One region of the Dactylosporangium sp. NPDC051484 genome, then DNA from elsewhere that is predicted to be linked to it. Evidence: riboswitches for the same ligand, from Rfam matches in the RefSeq annotation. Region 1 holds a riboswitch; the other holds the start of a gene.

The links. A riboswitch is a leader RNA that binds a small molecule or an ion and turns the genes downstream of it on or off. The one in region 1 is predicted to bind thiamine pyrophosphate.
Region 2: another riboswitch for thiamine pyrophosphate. It lies ahead of thiS (sulfur carrier protein ThiS); the one in region 1 lies ahead of AB0367_RS26070 (ECF transporter S component).

What each region holds. Positions count from the first base shown of each region.
Region 1 is NZ_JBFAZX010000019.1:4,724-8,118, forward strand. It holds gene AB0367_RS26065 (ATP-binding cassette domain-containing protein) at 1-568, opposite strand, end outside; gene AB0367_RS26070 (ECF transporter S component) at 565-1,137, opposite strand; TPP riboswitch at 1,220-1,331, opposite strand; partial or broken gene AB0367_RS26075 (hypothetical protein) at 1,384-1,726, shown strand; gene AB0367_RS26080 (acyl-CoA dehydrogenase family protein) at 1,854-3,395, shown strand, end outside.
Region 2 is NZ_JBFAZX010000027.1:51,038-54,432, reverse strand. It holds gene AB0367_RS30950 (aldo/keto reductase) at 1-12, opposite strand, end outside; gene thiE (thiamine phosphate synthase) at 30-638, shown strand; gene thiO (glycine oxidase ThiO) at 641-1,729, shown strand; TPP riboswitch at 1,754-1,864, shown strand; gene thiS (sulfur carrier protein ThiS) at 1,863-2,066, shown strand; gene AB0367_RS30930 (thiazole synthase) at 2,059-2,832, shown strand; gene AB0367_RS30925 (thiamine phosphate synthase) at 2,826-3,365, shown strand; gene thiD (bifunctional hydroxymethylpyrimidine kinase/phosphomethylpyrimidine kinase) at 3,362-3,395, shown strand, end outside.

The DNA of each region.
Region 1 (3,395 bases):
TCGCGTCGAGGTCCTGCAGCGCCTTGGCGATGGCGGTGCGAACCAGCTGCGCGCCCTCCGGGTCGAGGTTTGCGGTCGGCTCGTCAAGCAGCAGCAGCCCGGGGCGCAGCGCGATGACCCCGGCGATGGCCAGCCGCTGCTGCTCGCCGCCGGACAGGGCCGCGGTGCCCCGGTCGCGGCCGTAGGGGAAGCCCACCGCCGCCAGGGCCGCGTCGACCCGGGGCCAGATCTCCGCGCGCGGCACGCCCCGGTTCTCCAGGCCGAACGCGACGTCGTCGCCGGCCCGGCTCATGACCAGCTGGGTCTGCGGGTCCTGGAACACGATGCCGGTCTCGCCGCGCCGCTGCTGGGCGGGGCGGCCGTCGATGAGGATCTCGCCCTCCTGCTCGCCGGAGTCCTCGGCGAGCAGGCCGGCCATCGCGGCGAGCACGGTGGACTTGCCCGCACCCGAGGCGCCCTGTAACAGCACCCGCTCGCCGTGCTCGATGCGCAGGTCGAGGTGGCGGACCGCCCAGGCCTTGCGGCCGGCGTGCCGCCACCCGAACCCGCGGAACTCGACGGTGCTCAGACCGCGACCCGCTCCCGGCCGGAGGGGAAGCGGTCCAGCACACCGGTCTTCGACAGGGCGCGCTGCAGGGCCCAGCTCCCGGCGCCGGCGATCACCACGCCGCTGACGACGACGATCGCGGCGTAGGTCCACTTCTGCCCGGCGGTGAAGGTGTCGCCGTAGTAGACACTTAGGTCGAACAGCGCCGCGCCGAGGCCGGCCAGGCCACCCGCGACCAGGGCGTTGCCCAGCCGGTACCCGCGGTAGCCGGTCGCCGCGAAGCCGAACTCGCCGCCGATGCCCTGCACCAGGCCGGACACCACCACCGTGAGGCCCCAGGCCGAGCCGAACAGCGCCGAGACGGTCGCGGCGACGATCTCGGTGTAGAGCCCGGCGCCGGGCTTACGGATGACCAGCGGGCCGAGCACCGCCGGGACCAGCCACACGCCGTAGATCACGGCGCGCCACGGCAGCGCGAAGCTGCTCTCCAGCGCGGTCCACACGTTGTTCCACGCGTAGAAGACCGCGGCGAAGGCCACGGCGATGATCGACGCGACGACGATGTCGACGGTGCGCCAACGGGTCTGCATTGGTGATACCTCCTAGTTCGGGGGTGAACCAGAAGGAGACGCGACGCCACGCCCGCCGCATGAACGGACGGACGTGGCGGCTTGCGTGAGGTGACCGAGCTCCCTGCGCTGGCATTACCCAGATCAGGTTCGAGGGTCTGCGGCGCCGCGTGGCGGCCGCACTCTCAGCGCTGTGCGCTCCCCTGCCGGATGTGCAGTTGTTTTCCGACGGTAACAGTGAACGTTGTTGACCCCTAGTCTCTGGTCATGAAAATCACGGCGCGCTCGCTGACGTTCGACGTGGTGGCCGGTGGTCCGATGGACGGGGACCCGGTACTGCTGCTGCACGGACGGCTTCCCCCAGCACAGCGGCGAGTGGGCGGCCGTCACCCCGGCGCTGCACGCCGCCGGCCTGCGCACCCACGCCCTCGATCAGCGGGGCGTCTCACCCGGCGCACCACCGACCCCGAGCAGCGCGAGCGCTCCGTACGTGTGGAGCGACGGCGACCGGGCCATCGGCGCCACGGCCGCCCGCACCTGCGCCGAGCACGTGGACGCGGACTACCGGTTCGTCCGGCTTGCGGGGATCAGTCACTGGATCCCCGATTAGGCGCCATCTGAGGTCGCCGAGGCGATCCTGGCCCGCTGCCTCGCCTGAGGCATGGCGAACGCTACCGGTGGGTAATAACCTGGCCGTAGGTTGCTCTACACCTAGGACCGTCTACCTGGGGGTGGCCATGGTTTCCACGTCGGTGCGCGCGGAGCGGGAAGCGCGCAAGGTCATCGAGGAGAGCCGCGAGACCGAGTGGAAGAAGCCCAGCTTCGGCAAGGAGCTCTTCCTCGGCCGGTTGCGCCTCGATCTCATCGACCCGTTGCCGGAGCTCGACCCGGCCGCCGAGGCTCGCGGCGCCGAGTTCCAGGCGAAGCTCGCCGCGTACCTGTCCGCCGAGGTCGACGGCCAGCAGATCGAGCGCGACGCGCGCATCCCGGACGAGGTCCTGCGCTCGCTGGGCGAGCTGGGTGCCTTCGGGATGAAGATCGACGAGGAGTACGGCGGGCTCGGCCTGACCAATCTCGACTACTGCCGCGCGCTGATGCTCACCGGCTCGGTCAACCCGTCCATCGGCGCGCTGCTGTCGGCGCACCAGTCCATCGGCGTGCCGCAGCCGCTCAAGCTGGTCGGCACGGACGAGCAGAAGCAGCGCTTCCTGCCCCGGCTGGCCGGCGGCGAGGTGTCGGCGTTCCTGCTCACCGAGCCCGAGGTGGGCTCCTACCCGGCGAATCTGCGCACCTCGGCGGTACCGACGCCGGAGGGTGACTACCTGCTCAACGGCGTCAAGCTGTGGGCGACCAACGGCACCCTGGCCACGCTGTTCGTGGTCATGGCGCTGGTGCCCAGGAGCGAGGGGCACCGCGGCGGCATCACCGCGTTCGTGGTCGAGGGTGACGCGCCCGGCGTGACGGTCGAGCGGCGCAACGCGTTCATGGGGCTGCGCGGCCTGGAGAACTCCGTCACCCGCTTCCACGACGTGCGGGTGCCGGCCGCGAACGTCATCGGCGGCGAGGGCCACGGCCTGCGCGTCGCGCTGAGCACGCTCAACACCGGGCGGCTGTCGCTGCCCGCGATGTGCGTCGGGGCCGGCAAGTGGTGCCTCGGTGTGGCGCGCGAGTGGGCCGCCGAGCGGGTGCAGATGGGCCGGCCGATCGGCGCCTACGAGGCGATCGAGAAGAAGATCGCGTTCATGGCCGGGTCGACGTACGGCATGGAGGCGATGCTCGAGGTCTCCTGCCGCCTGGCCGACGACAACCGCAACGACATCCGCATCGAGGCGGCGCTGGTCAAGCTCTACGCCACGGAGCTTGCCTGGAGGATCGCCGACGACCTGGTGCAGATCCGGGGCGGGCGCGGCTACGAGACCGCCGACTCGCTCGCCGCCCGCGGCGAGCGCGCGATCCCGGCCGAGCAGATGCTGCGCGACCTGCGGATCAATCGGATCTTCGAGGGCTCGACCGAGATCATGCACCTGGCCATCGCCCGCGAGGCCGTCGACGCGCACCTGTCCGTCGCCGGGGATCTCATCGACCCCGAGGCCGGCCTCGGGCGCAAGGCGAAGGCGGCCGGGCGGGCCGGCGGCTTCTACGCGAAGTGGCTGCCGACGCTCGTGGCCGGCAAGGGGCAGCTGCCGGGCGGTTACGCAGAGTTCGGGCCGCTCGCCGGGCACCTGCGCTACGTCGAGCGGGCCTCGCGCCGGCTCGCCCGCGAGACCTTCTACGGGATG
Region 2 (3,395 bases), on a different contig from region 1:
TACCTGCTTCATTCTGAAAAGCTATCGCGGTGCACAGCCTCGGACGACTCCATCTTGTCACCGACACCCGGCCCGGCCGCAACACCTTGGACGTGGTGGCCGCGGCGCTGCGGGCGGGCTTCGACGTCATACAGGTGCGGCCCGAAGACGCCGTCACCGACCGGGAGGCCTACGAGCTGACCGTGCGCGTGCTGGCCATGTGCCGCGAGCTCGGCCGCACCTGCCTGGTCAACGACCGGCTGCACATCGCGCTCGCCGCGGGCGCCGATGGCGGGCACGTCGGCGCCGACGACCTGCCCGTGGCCGCGGCCCGGCGGATCCTCGGGCCCGCCGCGATCCTCGGCGCGACCGCTCGCGACCCGCGCTCGGCCCGGCGCGCGGTCGCCGACGGGGCCTCCTACCTCGGGGTCGGGCCGGCGTTCGCGACCGTGACGAAGTCCGGGCTGCCGGCGGCGATCGGCCCGGCCGGGATACGCGCGGTCGCCGAGGCGGTCGAGGTGCCGGTCGTCGCGATCGGCGGGGTCACCGCGGCGCGGGCCGCCGACCTGTTCGCGGCGGGCGCGCACGCGGTCGCCGTGGTGGGCGCGGTCAGCGGCGCGCCGGACCCGTTCGCCGCCGCCGCGGAGTTCGTCGCGTGAGCATGCATCGCACAACCAGCCGCCGCACAACCGGTCGCCCGACCATCGGCATCATCGGGGGCGGGGTCATCGGGCTCGCCATCGCCTTCGAGCTGCTCGAGCGGGGCGAGCACGACATCACCGTCTACGACCCCGACCCCACGCGCGGCGCCGGGCTGGTCGCGGCCGGCATGCTCGCCCCCGCCGCCGAGGCGGTCTTCGGCGAGGAGGCCCTGCAGGCGCTGATGCTCGAGTCGATGCGCCGCTGGCCCGCCTTCGCCGCCCGGCTGCGGGAGCGCACCGGGCGGCCGATCGGCTACCGCACGGAGGGCACGCTGCTGGTCGCGCTCACCGCGGACGACCAGGCCGAGATCGACCGGCTCGTCGGCTACTACCGGCGCGCCGGGACGCCGATCGAGCCGCTCACCGGCCGCCAGCTGCGCGAGCGGGAGCCGCTGCTGTCCCCGCGGGTGCGCGGCGGCGCGTTCGCTCCCGGCGACCACCAGGCCGACCCGCGGTTGCTGCTGGGCGCCCTGCGGGGCCTGCCGCTGCGGTTCGCATCGCAGAAGATCGATGACCTTTCCACAGTACGGGACGATGTGATCATCGTCGCGAACGGCGTCGGGTCGGCGTCGCTGACCGGCCTGCCCGTGCGCCCGGTGAAGGGTCAGATGCTGCGGCTGCGCGGCGCGGAGCCCCTGGTCCGGCACGTGATTCGCGGCGTGGCGGCGGGCCGGCACGTGTATCTCGTGCCGCGCGCCGACGGTGAACTGGTCGTCGGCGCGACCGAGGAGGAGCGCGGCACGGACACCACGGTCACTGCCGGCGGCGTGCTCGACCTGCTCCGCCCGGCCGCCGACCTGCTGCCCGGCGTGGCCGAGCTGGCCCTGGCCGAGACCCTGGCCGGACTGCGTCCCGGCACGCCGGACAACGCCCCGGTCCTTGGCCCACTCCCCGGCGGCCCGCCCGGCGCGCGGACCCTGGTGGCCACCGGGCACTACCGCCACGGCGTGCTCCTGGCGCCGGTCACCGCCGCGGTGCTCGCCGACCTGGTCCTCGACGGCTCTACCACTGTTGATGTCGACGCGTTCGGGGTGGCGCGCTTTACCTGACCCGGCGTCGGCGTTATGGTCGAGGCGTACCCCACGGGAGTCCGGTGCGACCGGGCTGAGAGGGGGGCTGTCAGCCCCCGACCGTCGAACCTGATCCGGATCATGCCGGCGCAGGGAGGCAGGAGTGAGCCTTATGCATCTTGTGGTCAATGCCGTCGCATCGACCGTCGACGACGACACCACTGTCGCCGACGTCGTGCGTGCGCTCGCCGGAGACGATCCGCGCGGGATCGCCGTCGCCCTCAACGGTGACGTGGTGCCGAGGTCGCGCTGGGCGGACACCCGCCCCGCCGACGGCGACCACATCGAGGTGCTGACGGCGGTGCAGGGTGGCTGACGACCTCGACGTCCTAGTCATCGACGGCATCGAGCTGCCCTCGCGGCTGGTCCTCGGCACCGGGGGAGCCACCAGCCACGCCGCGCTCGAGGCCGCGATCCGCGCCAGCGGCACCGCCATGGTCACCGTCGCCCTGCGCCGGCTCGACCCGGCCGCGCCGTCGCTGCTCGGCGTCATCGAGCGCTGCGGCGTGCGGGTCCTGCCCAACACCGCCGGGTGCTACACGGCGACCGAGGCGGTGAAGCTCGCCCACCTGGCGCGGGAGGCGTTCGGCACCGCGTGGGTCAAACTCGAGGTCATCGGCGACGAGGACACCCTGCTGCCGGACGGGGTCGAGCTGGTCGCCGCGGCCGCGGAGCTGGTCGCCGACGGGTTCGTCGTCCTGCCGTACACCTCGGACGACCCGATCCTGGCCCAGCGCCTGGCCGACGCCGGGTGCGCCGTGGTCATGCCCCTCGGCGCGCCGATCGGCTCCGGGATGGGCATCCGCAACCCGCACAACATCGCGCTGATCCGGCAGAAGGTCACCGTCCCGGTGATCCTCGACGCCGGCATCGGCACCGCCTCCGACGCCGCGCTGGCCATGGAGCTCGGCTGCGACGGCGTGCTGCTCGCCACCGCGGTCACCCGGGCCGAGCACCCGGCGCGCATGGCCGAGGCGATGCGCCTGGCGGTGCGGGCCGGGCGGCTGGCGCATCTCGCCGGCCGGATCCCCCGCCGCCTGCACGCGACCGCGTCCAGCCCGACCGGAGGTATGCCGTGGTAGCGCCCGATGAGGCCGCAGCGGAGCCCGGCCTCATCGTCTTCACCGACCGCCAGCAGGCCCGGCGCCCGCTGCCGGAGCTGATCGCGATGGCCGCCGACGGCGGGGCGCGGGTCGTGGTCCTGCGCGAGCACGACCTCCCGCGGCGGCGGCGCCTCAAGCTCGCCGCCGACCTGCGCGCCGCGCTCGACGCGGTCGGCGGAAGGCTGCTGCTGGAGGAGGACCCGGCCCTGCGCAAGTGCCACGACCTCGACTCGCTCTGCGCCGCCGCCGCGGACGACACCGTCGCCTACGCCACGCTCTCGCCGATCTTCCCGACCCGCTCCAAGCCTGGATACGGCCCGCCACTGGGCCTGGCCGCCCTCGCGCGCATGGCCCTCGCCGTGCCGATCCCGGTGTACGCGCTGGGCGGCGTGGACACCCCCGCGCGGGTGCGTGACTGCCTCGACGAGGGCGCGGCGGGCGTCGCGGTGATGGGCGCGGTCATGCGCGCCGAGGACCCGGCCCGGCTCGTGAAGGAGCTGCTGTACGCATGAGTGGAGTGGCTCAGCATTCGTTCACGCGGC